DNA from 4 places in the Labrenzia sp. PHM005 genome. Region 2 is predicted to be linked to each of the others. Evidence: riboswitches for the same ligand, from Rfam matches in the RefSeq annotation. Region 2 holds a riboswitch; each other region holds the start of a gene.
The links. A riboswitch is a leader RNA that binds a small molecule or an ion and turns the genes downstream of it on or off. The one in region 2 is predicted to bind thiamine pyrophosphate.
Positions count from the first base shown of each region.

Region 1: linked by a shared signal. The riboswitch ahead of thiO (glycine oxidase ThiO) and the one ahead of FJ695_RS07730 (ABC transporter permease) in region 2 are both predicted to bind thiamine pyrophosphate.
Region 3: linked by a shared signal. The riboswitch ahead of FJ695_RS13255 (hydroxyethylthiazole kinase) and the one ahead of FJ695_RS07730 (ABC transporter permease) in region 2 are both predicted to bind thiamine pyrophosphate.
Region 4: linked by a shared signal. The riboswitch ahead of thiC (phosphomethylpyrimidine synthase ThiC) and the one ahead of FJ695_RS07730 (ABC transporter permease) in region 2 are both predicted to bind thiamine pyrophosphate.

Region 1 is NZ_CP041191.1:4,406,459-4,409,662, forward strand. It holds gene FJ695_RS19915 (thiazole synthase) at 1-173, opposite strand, end outside; gene thiS (sulfur carrier protein ThiS) at 177-374, opposite strand; gene thiO (glycine oxidase ThiO) at 371-1,405, opposite strand; TPP riboswitch at 1,522-1,651, opposite strand; gene FJ695_RS19930 (pirin family protein) at 1,832-2,767, shown strand; gene FJ695_RS19935 (class II aldolase/adducin family protein) at 2,916-3,204, shown strand, end outside.
Region 2 is NZ_CP041191.1:1,691,515-1,694,718, reverse strand. It holds gene FJ695_RS07735 (ABC transporter substrate-binding protein) at 1-613, opposite strand, end outside; gene FJ695_RS07730 (ABC transporter permease) at 637-1,290, opposite strand; TPP riboswitch at 1,545-1,651, opposite strand; gene FJ695_RS07725 (hypothetical protein) at 1,728-3,204, opposite strand, start outside.
Region 3 is NZ_CP041191.1:2,954,048-2,957,251, forward strand. It holds gene FJ695_RS13240 (DMT family transporter) at 1-637, shown strand, start outside; gene FJ695_RS13245 (hypothetical protein) at 775-1,182, opposite strand; gene FJ695_RS13250 (Lrp/AsnC ligand binding domain-containing protein) at 1,218-1,454, opposite strand; TPP riboswitch at 1,594-1,703, shown strand; gene FJ695_RS13255 (hydroxyethylthiazole kinase) at 1,772-2,545, shown strand; gene thiD (bifunctional hydroxymethylpyrimidine kinase/phosphomethylpyrimidine kinase) at 2,578-3,204, shown strand, end outside.
Region 4 is NZ_CP041191.1:426,152-429,355, reverse strand. It holds partial or broken gene thiC (phosphomethylpyrimidine synthase ThiC) at 1-1,448, opposite strand, end outside; TPP riboswitch at 1,544-1,663, opposite strand; gene rpsO (30S ribosomal protein S15) at 1,946-2,215, shown strand; gene pnp (polyribonucleotide nucleotidyltransferase) at 2,531-3,204, shown strand, end outside.

The DNA.
Region 1 (3,204 bases), 2.7 Mb from region 2:
AGATCCCAGAACCCGCCCCTTCCAGCACCTGATGCCATTTCCCGCCGCAGAGAAACCGTCACGATCTCCGTGCCGGACGCTTTGACCGCGTCGGCAAGACATTGAGGAGATGGATATTGCGCAGTTCCCAAAAGAATCCGGGATTGCACTTCTTCGCCATAAAACGAAACCACCGGTCAGCCTCCTTGGCGCGGAGACAGGATCTCGATCTTGTCCCCCTCGTTTAAAACGCAGTCCGCCCGCTCTTCGGCCGGGACAAAATCGCTGTTGAGCGCTGTTGCCAAAAACTCCGGCTCAAAGCCAAGCTCGGCGAGCAGTGCATCCAGCGTTTTGGCGGAGACCGTCTGGTCTTCGCCGTTGACGGTGAGGTTCATGTCTTCGCCTCATTGCATGTTGAGAGAATTTGGTTTGCAGCCCTTTGAGCCATTGAAGGCGCCAGCAAAAAGCCATGCCGGTAAAAGCCATTGAGCGAAAGCCGGTTTCCGTCCTGCCGGACTTGCGGGAAATTGTCGGCATAGGCCGGGCGGACGCCCGTCCCGGTTTCGACAATTTGGGCTTCGGCAAAGGCCGGGTGAACGGCATAGGCGGCGTTCAAGAGCTCCATAAGCGAGCGGACTGTAACTGGCCCGCCCTGATCGCTTTCGATCATCGTCGCCCCGACCATAAAATGATGGTTGTCCCGCGGCACGATGTAAACGGGGATCCTTGGATGCAGCAGGCGGACCGGACGTGACAGGGTGACATCGGGGGCATGCAAAATCGCCATTTCGCCGCGCACACCGCGCAATCCCGTCTCCAAAGCTTTCATGCCCGTGCAATCAACTTCAATTTCCGCCCCAGCCTGCACCTCCGCCGGCGCCTGGCAAAACCGAACGCCTAGTTTTTCCAGTTTGCCCTTGAGCGCTGTCAGGGCCTTGCGCGGATCGAGATGGGCTTCATCCTTAAAAAACAGTGCCTTTGAAAACCGCCCGGCCAGATCTGGCTCCAACTCGCCAACGTCAGCGCCGTCAATCCAGTCATAGCAACTGGTGCGGCTGGCAAAGCGGGAGAGCTCCTGCCTGTCACGCGGAGGAGCAACAACCAGTGTGCCATTTGGGTGCACATGGCCCGGCAGTACAGTCTCCCACCAACTCACCGCCTCTTTGCCCAACAGAAGAACGTCTTCTGCAGCATTCTCCCGCTCACACCAGGGCGCCAGCATGCCGCCCGCATACCACGAGGCGCTTTTTGGGCCGGGTCCTGACGGATCCACAACGGTGACAGCCACACCCCGCGTTGCCAACTCATAAGTGAGTGCAAGTCCTGCGACACCTGCCCCTTTGATCACGACAGTTTTAGTGCCTGCACCCGTTTTGGCGCCGGTCTGATGCTCTGCTGTCTTTACAGGCGATACTGAAGACCGCATTGGAATATCCTCTTTCAAGCGGCTCTACCGCCTGCCAGGTTTTCCTGCTGAGAATGGGGGAGAAGGTGTCCAGCGATCCAGCCGGTTACAGCAAAGTCACTGACGCAGCCTGCACGACACAGACCGTCCCACCCTCCCTTCGCCAGCATGACCTGGATCAGGTTCATCGGGTCCCTGCGCTGCACGGATTATCCGTGCCCAGCAGCATCTCAGCCCCCTTTCGCGGAGGCACCCCGGGTGAAGCCCTGACATGCCTCTTCCGGGACCGGACTGTCAAGAGACGCTCTTAAAGCTCAAAACTCAAATTGCAGGTCCGTGGCACCGGTGACTTGGAAACGGACTGTTCAATAGACAAACACAAGCGGCTTCCCAATCTCTAGCTGCAATGCATAATTGGTTTTGGATGAGAGGTTTAAGGAGAGGTCTATGAGCTGGTTGAATGTTCCCGACCCCACGCCCGGAGATGCGGCAAGCTGCGATCCGATTGACACGATCATTGTCCCGCGCACGTCCGATCTCGGCGGGTTTTCCGTGCGCCGTGCCTTGCCGTCTGCCAGGCGGCGGATGGTCGGCCCGTTTATCTTCTTCGATCAGATGGGTCCTGCAGAGCTGCTGGTTGGCGGCGGTGTCGATGTCCGACCGCACCCGCATATCGGTCTTGCGACCGTCACCTATCTTTTTGAAGGCGAGATGTATCACCGCGACAGTTTGGGAACGGAAATCGCAATCTCACCAGGCGCTCTCAATTGGATGAATGCGGGTAAAGGCATCGTGCACTCCGAGCGCGAACGTCCCGAGCGCATGACCCAGACACGCCCGCTGTTCGGCCTGCAAAGCTGGGTGGCCTTGCCGAAAAATCTGGAGGAAAGCGACCCGACCTTCCAGCACTTTGGCACGGAGGAACAGCCGGAGTTCGCAGATCAAGGGGTCTCGGTGAAGCTAATTGCCGGATCGCTTTATGGCCACAATGCGCCGGTGAAAACGGCAACGGAGATGTTTTACGCCGATATTCATTTGGAGCCCGGCGCAAAGGTACCGCTCGACGCTGGCTGGGAAGAGCGCGGCATTTATACAATCGCCGGGCAAATCTCTATCGCTGGCCAGACTTTCGATCCGGCACAGCTTCTGGTCTTCAAGCCTGGCGATTCCCTGGTGGTTGAAAACACCTCGCCCTATCCGGCTCGCTTTGTTGTTTTGGGCGGCGAACCAATGGATGGACAACGTTATATCTGGTGGAACTTCGTCTCTTCGTCCAAGGAACGGATCGAACAGGCCAAGGAAGACTGGCGCCAGGGCCGGTTCGACATTGTTCCGGGCGACGAGGAGGAATTCATTCCCCTGCCCGACCGGCCCGGTCCTTGATCCGATCACTACAGCGAACAAAAGGCCGCTTCACAAATTTGGAGCGGCCTTTCTGCCGAAACCGGTGCGGAAACGGCTTTCGGCCACCATTGCCCTTGAAGGTCTGTCTTGCCCTTTATACAAGACAACGATGTTTCAAGGAGTTGTCATGCCCGCACAGCCACGTCCCATATTCCCAAAAGATACTCTCGCTCTGCGCTGGGAGATTATTGAGACGGCCCGTGCCTTGCCAAAACGCGGCCTGACCAAGGGCACCTCGGGCAATGTCAGCGCTCGAACAAAGGACGGCTTTCTGATCACACCGTCCGGAACGCCTTATGAGGAACTCACGGAAGCCAAGATCGTCGCGGTCGACCTCAACGGCTGTTACCGCGGAGACATCCTGCCGTCGTCGGAATGGCGCATGCACCTTGATTTTTATCTGGCGAAACCGTCCT
Region 2 (3,204 bases):
CGTTTTCTTCCGGATAGAATGCCTTGCCTTCCTTGCCCTCGATTTCAATCTGAGTGAGCTCAAAGTTCCGGTATGCACCGATGACAGCATCAACCTGACCGGACATCAGAGAGGGTGACAGTGCAAAATTGACGTTGATCAGTTCAACGTCCTCAACCGTCAGATCAACAGAGCGCAACATCTGACCGAGCATGGCATCTTCAAAACCGGACACAGAAAAGCCGATCTTTTTGCCCTTCAGGTCTTTCAGCTCCTTGATCGGACCGTCTTTCAGAACAATCAAAGAGTTCAGCGGGGTTTCAACCAGTGTCCCGATCCGCTTCAACGGCAGGCCCTCTTCGATCTGCGCATGCAAGGTCGGCTGATAGGAGATCGCGATGTCTCCCTGCCCGGCGGCAACCAGCTTTGGCGGCATTGCAGGATCAGCCGGCTCAATCAGTTCAACTTCCAGACCTTCGGCTTCAAAGAAGCCCTTGGTCTGCGCCGTGATGACTGGAGCATGATCCGGGTTGGTGAACCAATCCATCAATACCACTAGTTTATCAGCGGCTTGGGCTTGTGCCGACGCCAGAAGCCCAGCGGCGAAAACAACTGAGAGCAGTGTTTTTTTCATTCAATCCTCCAAGGAACAGCAGATCAGTCTTCGACCTGCCAGGGAACAAGAAAACGTGTGAAGTGGTCCACGGCGAACCGTAAGGTCAGCACCATCAAAGCGAGCAGGATCAGGGCCGCAAACATGACATCAGTCTGCATGCGCGCGTTGCTCTGAAGCATGATGAAGGCAAGGCCGCCTTTGGCGCCGACCCACTCGCCGACAATTGCGCCTATCGGGGCAAATACGGCAGCAATACGCAGTCCGGATGCAAGCGATGGCAAGGCCGAAGGCAACCGGAAAACCCAGAGTTCTCGCAGCCTTGAAATGCGATAAAGGCGGCTAAGGTCGGCCAATCCAGGGTCCAGGCGCCGCAATCCATCATAGAAGGTTGACGTCACAGCAAAGAAGATAACGAGCACGGCCATCACAATTTTGGAAGCAAGGCCAAATCCCAACCAAAGCACCAAGATCGGCGCGATCGCAAAAACGGGAAGCGCTTGGGTGACCAGGATGGTTGGCATAACTGCGCGTTTTGCCAGGGGAAACAGCCAGATCGTGACTGCCAGCAGGCACCCGGCACTAACACCAAACACAAAGCCAAGCAGAGTTTCAGAAAAGGTGATGCCTGCATGATGCAGCAGAAATGCACCTTGGTTTTGAAACACATAGAATACCCGTTCCGGGCTCGGCAGCATGAAGGGCGGAATTTCAAACAGATGAACAAGTCCAGCCCAAATAAGAACTGCGACAGCCAGCCCGGCACACCGTTTCAAGAGAAAATGCACGACTGTCACAATGCGTCTCCGCAACGAGGGAGGCATTGATGGCATCGTTCATAATCGCGTTCATAGGCCATATTCATGGCCCACGACTTGCGCTTAAGCGCACAAGCAAACATATGGATCTCCCGTCTTCGGCGCATACCGAAAATGACATTGGAGATCCGGGAAGAGGCTAAGGTTTCCGTCCCTTCGCCGGCATGACCCGGATCAGGTTCTAAGGGTTCGGCAAGAAGCCATCTCAGTTCCGGTTTCCGGAACACCCCTCGGACCAAGCGGGACAATGCCCCGCTCTTCATCAAAATGCAAGCCCATCTCTTCGCGCTCGCATCACAGATACTCGTCTGGCTGGATTAGCCAGCTTGCCAGGCAGCGACGGCTTTTTCTACGGCGTCCGCACCAGCGGTTCCTTTTTCGAGGGTCAAGATACCCCTCTTGCCGTTCTCATAAAGCATCGGGATATCAATCCAGCCGCGTTCCCGCAGGAGCGCCAAGTTCCGCTGCTGCTCATTCGGCAGACTTGACAAGGCGATCCAGAAGAAACCCGGAGACACCTTTACAGAGGCGCCGATCAACGCATCACCCCGCGCTTCTTCGGTCGGCTTCATGACTAGGCCTGGCACATTGACGATATCGCCGGCGGAAAAGTTCTCCGGGAACTCATATTTGATCTCGACCAAGTGACTCGCTGGCAGCGACGTATCATCGTTCGGCTTAATCCGGATATCGACTTTCACGTCCCGCTCCGGAATTTCAACAGAGGCGCTCAGAACCGACTGTGCTTGGCCACCCAGACCTGTTTCCTCGCCCAGTGTCCAAATGACGGCGCCTTGTGCCGCCGTGCCAGCTGCGCTGGCGTCCGCACCTTCTTCATAGAGAATTGACCGCTGCGCGCCCGTGTCGGCAGCCTCAGCGGATGGTTGCTGCGCAACTTGCGGCGGCGTGACTGCCGCCAGGCTGTCCTGCGGCACTGGATCGCCAACGCCAGCGACGGGCCCGCTTTCTGATGCCGGCTGTTCTGCAGAAGGTGAGCTCTCCACATTTGTGACGATTGACGGCTGGCTCGGCGTTACTGGGGCAGCCGGTTGCGGGTTGATCGTCGTAGTGGTTACGCTGCGCGCGTCCGATGCTACAAAATCATCTTCGTTTTCATTCAGCAAACGGTCGGTGTTTTTACCGGCATCAGCATCGTCTTGCGGAGCAGGTGTCTCGTCGACTGGTTGAACCGCCGGTACTTCAGGTTTTTCCGGCTCAGGTGTCGTGTCGGTGACAACAGCAGTTTGCTGTTCCTTCGGCTCAGATACCGCTGTTTCGGTTGAAGTATCGCCTGAAGGGCCAGGCAGCAGAAAATAGGCTGCACCGCCAAGAATGAGGATTACGGCAGCCGCAGCTGCGGCAATTGGAACGAGCCGGCTTTTGCCTTCACCGCCCTGCAGCGCCTCAGATGCCGACAGTTTTACGCGGCTTTTCCGAGCATCCATGCCCGGCTCAGTAAGACCGGCGGTTGCGGTTTCCAGAGCAGCATCTTCATCCTCAAACAGCGCAGAGCTCTCAGGCTCCGGCGCAGTTTCCTCAACCGCGGACTGATGCTGTGGAGGCTCTAAATCTTCAGGTGCAGCAAAAGCAGATGAAACCGGAGCTGCTTCAGCAACACTGGCGTCTGCAGCTGTCGCGGCGGGCACTTCGGCTGAAGTCGCAGGTACGTCGGCCACCGGCGCCTGAACCGGAGGACTGACCGGTGCCTCAGCCTGAATGCCGGCAGGCTCATGTGCAACAACAGCCGGTTCTGTTGGTGCGGACACAGGAACCGATGGTTCAGATACCGATGCA
Region 3 (3,204 bases), 1.3 Mb from region 2:
TGCCACGCCATTGCTAGTGGTTGTGCTTGCCTATTTTCTGCTTGGCGAGCAGGTACGGATTTACCGCTGGAGCGCGGTCGGTGTCGGATTTCTTGGGATCCTGGTGGTGTTGTCACCGCATTTGGGGGAGGGGGCAGCCGGCAATGCCTCTACACTTGGGGCAGTGGCAGGATTTTTGGGGGCTGGCTTTGCCGCGCTTGCTATGATCACGGTGCGCAAGTTGTGCGAGACGGAACGGACGTCGACGATCGTCACCTGGTTTTCTCTGGCCGCAACGCTGATTTCACTGCTGACCATCCCCGCTGGCTGGATTTGGCCGAGCCAGGCTTGGGTTCTTCCCGATCTTGAGACCGCCGGTCTTCTGGTGCTGATTGGCCTGTTCGGCGGAGCTGGACAGATTCTTCTGACACAAAGCTATCGCTATGCCGATGCCTCGACCATTGCCCCGTTCGATTACATCAACATGATTTGGGCGATCCTGATCGGCTGGCTGGTATTTGCCGAAGAACCGGTTCTGGAGGTGATCATGGGGGCCGTGATTGTCATTGCGGCCGGGATCTTCGTTATTTACCGCGAACACAAACTGGGCCTCGACCGGACCAAAGACCGCCGGGCGTCGACACCATCGAAATCGTGACTTTTTTGCGCCGATGGAGCTTCTCAATGGAGCGCGCGTGATGCCGTCCCGGACGTGATCCGGGACCGAAGCCTAATGGACCCTGGCGCAAGGCCGGGGAAGCTGCGGCGCATGTGAATGCTAGAAATCAGAGAGGGTTATGGCTTGTAGTAGAACGTCTCACCTGAGCTCTTTGTGCCGTCTTTGAAAATCAACTGAACAGTAATTGATTGAGTGCTGTTGGCAGGCAGTTCGATATAGGGTTTTTCCTTTAAGACAGCATTCGGATTGGAGGGATCACAGGCATCCAGCTCCCACATCTGATCAAGATCTGTGCTGTTGAGGCTGTAGAAAACAAAGTCGATGCCGCAGCGCCAGGACTCCAGGTGGGTGAAATAAATCAACTGTTGGCCGTTCCAATCGCGGAAAGACACCCAACTGGTCTTAGTGACATCCAGGATCTGCTTGATCTGCTCTGGTGGCATGCCTTGCGAGACTGCTGGGGATCCGGTTAATGGGAGTGCGACCAATCCGGCCAGCAACATTGTTTTTCCAAGTTTGCTCATCGTCGCTCTCATTTGCTGGTCAATGAAATGCAGCGTTAAAACGCCTTAAAAGTAATGATTGTTTTGGTGTCTTGAATGCCATCGATCGGATGAACCTTCTCATTCACAAAATGACCGATGTCCGTGCCGTTCTCAATGTAGAATTTGACCAAGAGATCATAGTCGCCGCTGGTGGAATAGACTTCCGAGGCGATCTCGGCGTCCGCAATTGCGTTCGCGACTTGATAGGTTTTGCCGAGCTGGCATTTGATCATCACGAAAAACGGGGTCATACGGCGCTCCTGAATGGATGAATAACGTTTGAGTCAGGACATCGCGCATCTGCTGCGAACAGTCAATCGGTGCGTCCATATGAGCCGGGAGCCTAAGTACGACGGGGGTTGAAAATCGGATCCGGCCTTGGTACGCCAAATCATCTCATGGGGGTGCCCGGCAATCGTGGATCGGGCTGAGAGGCAAACGGCCAACTCCTTGAACCTGATCCGGCTTATACCGGCGGAGGGATTGAGATCATGGCAGATAAAACACTCAACATACTAATCCAGGCCATTGCCGGCAGTTTATTCAAAAACTGGGCTGTAGGTTTGGCATGAGCTTGTCGATAGCCGCCAGCACGCAAAATCTTGCGCCAGAAGCTGTTTTTGCTGTTCTTGAACGGGTGCGGCAGAGAAAACCTAAGGTCCATGCGATCACAAATTCGGTCGCGCAGGGTTTTACCGCGAATGTTCTGCTGGCGCTGGGCGCCGTGCCATCTATGACCATCGCGCCAGAAGAAGTCGCTGGTTTTGCGTCTTCTGCAGATGCGCTGTTGATCAATCTTGGCACTCTGGACGACACTCGGCGGTCAGCAATCCCCTTGGCGATCGAGGCAGCCAAGACAGCGAGCCGTCCGGTCTTGATCGATCCTGTTTTTGTTGACCGTTCCCCGCCAAGGTGTGCCTTTGCCAAGGATCTGATGAAAACCGGACCATCTTTGGTGCGGGCGAATGAAGTCGAGATGGCAGCGCTCTTTGCCGAACGGTCCGATGTGGATGCACTAATTTCAGCAGGAACGGTCTTTGTGGTAACGGGTGCAGAAGACAAGATCGAAGGCCTTGGGGAAGACTACCGTTTGCGCAATGGCCATCCCCTGATGGCCCGGGTGACGGCGACCGGATGTGCTGGTGGCGCCGTGCTGGCAGCTTTTGCCAGCGTTGAACCTGATACTGCATTTGCCGCGGCCTGTGGCCTGTCGGTTTTCAATATCGCCGGAGAGATTGCAGCCTCGCGGTCGGCGGGGCCGGGTAGTCTCGTGCCGGAACTGCTGGATGCGCTTTTTGGCCTGACAGCTCGGGATATCGAAAGCCGTCTTCAAACCGGCTGACCACTCTTTCGTTAAAACTGATGGAGGACACCATGACCGCTATCGCGGTGACCATTGCAGGTTCGGATTCTGGCGGCGGGGCCGGCATTCAGGCGGACCTGAAATCCTTTTCCGCCAATGGGGTTTATGGCGCCAGCGTTTTGACCGCTTTGACAGCCCAGAACACGCTTGGTGTCACTGCCATCCATGATGTCCCGACAGACTTTGTGCGGGCGCAAATGGATGCCGTTTTTTCAGACCTTGAGGTTAAGGCGACCAAGATCGGCATGCTGTCGCAAGTTCCCATCATTGAAGAAGTGGCTGCAGGATTGAAACGGCATCAAACCGGACCTGTGGTGCTGGATCCGGTGATGGTGGCCGCGTCCGGGGACCCGCTTCTGGTGGACAGCGCAGTTGCCAGTCTCATGTCTGAGCTGTTGCCGCTGGCCGATGTCATTACGCCCAATCTGCATGAAGCTGCACGCATGCTGGAAACAGACATGGCCGCCAGCGAAGAAGACATGTTCGATCAGGCGCAGCGGTTGATTGGACTGGGTGCAAAATCGGTTCTCCTAAAAGGCGGTCATGGCACCAGTGATGAAAGCGCAGATCTGTTTTTGACCGGTGCCGGCGAGCCTCTCTGGCTTCGGGAAAAACGGATTGCGACGGACAACACCCAT
Region 4 (3,204 bases), 1.3 Mb from region 2:
GCGGTCCGGCAGACCTAGATGTTCTTTCGGCGTCACGTAACACAGCATCGCCGTGCCATACCAGCCGATCTGCGCCGCTCCAATCGCTGATGTGATGTGGTCATAACCAGGTGCGATATCGGTGGTCAGAGGCCCAAGCGTGTAGAACGGGGCTTCGCCGCAGGTTTCAAGCTGCTTGTCCAAATTGGCCTTGATCTTGTGCATCGGCACATGGCCTGGACCTTCGATCATCACCTGACAGTCTTTTGCCCAGGCGATCTGTGTCAGTTCACCAAGGGTTTCGAGTTCGGCGAACTGCGCGGCGTCATTGGCATCGGCAATGGATCCTGGACGCAGGCCGTCGCCGAGGGAGAAGGACACATCATAGGCCCGTGCGATATCACAGATATCCTCAAAATGCTCATAGAGAAAACTCTCCTTGTGGTGATGCAGGCACCACTTGGCCATGATCGACCCGCCGCGTGAGACAATCCCGGTCACCCGGTTGGCGGTGAACGGCACATAGTGAAGGCGTACGCCCGCGTGGATTGTGAAATAGTCCACGCCCTGTTCAGCCTGTTCGATCAAGGTGTCGCGGTAAACGTCCCAGGAGAGGTCTTCGGCAATGCCGTTCACTTTTTCCAGCGCCTGGTAAAGGGGAACGGTGCCGATCGGAACAGGCGAATTGCGAATGATCCAGTCGCGGTGTTGTGAATGTTCCGGCCAGTGGAAAGGTCCATCACCGTATCGGCCCCCCAGCGGATTGCCCAGACCATTTTTTCAACTTCCTCGGCCATGGAGGAGGTGACAGCAGAGTTACCGATGTTGGCATTGATTTTGACCAGGAAATTCCGCCCGATGATCATCGGCTCGCTTTCCAGGTGGTTGATGTTTGCCGGAATGATCGCCCGCCCGCGGGCAATTTCGTCCCTAACGAACTCCGGCGTGATGAAATCCGGAATGTCTGCCCCAAAGCTTTCGCCGTCCCGCTCCAATTTTTCTGCCGCAGCCTGGCGGCCAAGGTTTTCGCGGATGGCAACAAACTCCATTTCCGGTGTGATGATCCCGGCGCGGGCATAGGCCATCTGGGTGACGGCCTTGCCGCCCGTCGCCCTGCGCGGCAAATGGCTTTCCGGAAATTCCGGTGTCAGCCGGTCGCCGGCGGCAAAGCCGTTGTCTTCCGGTTTGAGCGCGCGGCCCTGGTACATTTCCGTGTCGCCCCGGCCAGAAACCCAGGTTTCGCGCAGCCGGGGCAAGCCACGGTCGATGGCGATTGATGCATCCGGATCTGTATAGGGACCAGAGGCGTCATAGACGGTTACCGGCGGCTCGCCGGCCGTCGGGTGCACCGAAATCTCTCGTATGGGCACGCGTATATCGGGATAGATCTCACCGGTTTGATGGGTCTTCTGGGACGCGGGCAGCGGGCCGGTGGTGACGGCTGGGACCGGTTTGGGGCTAAATGACATTGTTTATGAGCTCCTCTCTTAGAAAAAGAGATCCAGCTCACAGGCGATGGCACGCAAAACAGATTATGATGTTCCGCAAGATACGGACAAGAAAGCAGCATTTTTCAGACCATCCCTACGCCAGTATGAACTGGATCAGGTTCAACGGGTCACTGCGCCGCTCTTATGAGCACATCAGAATCTCAGCCCCTTGCCGGGACACCCCTGGTACGAGGCACATTGGTTTGTAGATCTACGGTTGTCAATTCTTGCGGGCCAACACTCTGTTGAAAGGTGTCTGTTGCGGTGCGAAAAATTCCAGAAACAAAATCCAAGATTCCGCTTTCCTTTTTCCCGGATTTCCGCCATATTCCGCCGCCATTGGGCATTAAGGCTCAATTCGTCCTTCAAGAACCTTTGCTGACCGACATCTCGGCTCTGGCGACTGATGGATCAGGCCGGTATTCCGGCAGTTCAACGCGCCCGGTCAACGGGCCTACCTCTTGAAAGGAAGAGCGATGTCGATCACTGCAGAGCGCAAAGCTGAGCTCATGAAAGAATTCGCCACCAAAGAAGGCGACACCGGTTCTCCGGAAGTCCAGGTTGCGATCCTCACCGAGCGTATCAACAACCTGACCCAACACTTCAAAGAGCATGGCAAGGACAACCACTCCCGCCGCGGTCTTTTGAAGATGGTTGCCTCCCGCCGGTCCCTTCTGGACTACACGCGTGGCAAAAGCGAAGAGCGTTACAAGTCGCTGATCGAGCGTCTTGGCATTCGCCGCTAAGGCTTGTTTTAGACTTGATCAACGCGGTGGGCTTGCCCGCCGCGTTTTTCTTTATGGCAACGGGACTGTTTTCTTCCATTCCTGCGGCCTTTGAGTGTTTCCCTTTTGGAAGCAAACACTCTATAGAAACCTCGTGACAAGTCATGGGGCAGGATTGCCAGCGTCTTTTCGAATTCATTGAAAAGCAGCTTGCCGTCTTGCCCATGACCTGTCCGCCGGTAACCGGCCCATCCGGGGCCGACCGGGAATGTGTTTGCCCCAGATGGACCGCTGAGGAATAGCGGCGGGGCAGGCAGTCTATGTTAAGGACAGATGATGTTTGATATTCATCGTGTAGAAGTCGACTGGGGCGGACGTCCGCTCGTACTCGAAACGGGCAAGGTTGCCCGTCAAGCCGACGGCGCTGTTATGGCGACTTACGGCGAAACCAAGGTTCTGGCGACTGTTGTTTCCGCCAAAGAGCCGCGTGCCGGCCAGGACTTTTTCCCGCTCACCGTGAACTACCAGGAAAAGGCGTTTGCCGCTGGTAAGATCCCGGGTGGCTACTTCAAGCGTGAAGGCCGTCCGTCTGAGCACGAAACCCTGACGTCCCGTCTGATCGACCGTCCGATCCGTCCGCTGTTTGCCGATGGCTACAAGAACGACACCCAGGTCGTCATCACGGTCCTGTCGCACGACATGGAAAACGCTCCGGACATCCTGGCAATGGTCGCAGCCTCTGCTGCCCTGACGCTTTCCGGTGTTCCGTTCATGGGCCCGATCGGCGGCGCGCGCGTTGGTTACATCGACGGCGAATATGTGCTGAACCCGATGGTTGACGACATGCCGGAATCCGCTTTGGATCTGGTTGTTGCCGGTACCAATGATGCGGTTCTGATGGTTGAGTCTGAAGCCAAGGAACTCGACGAAGACATCATGCTCGGCGCCGTTATGTTCGGCCACAAGGGCTTCCAGACGGTCATCGATGCGATCATCAAGCTGGCGGAAGC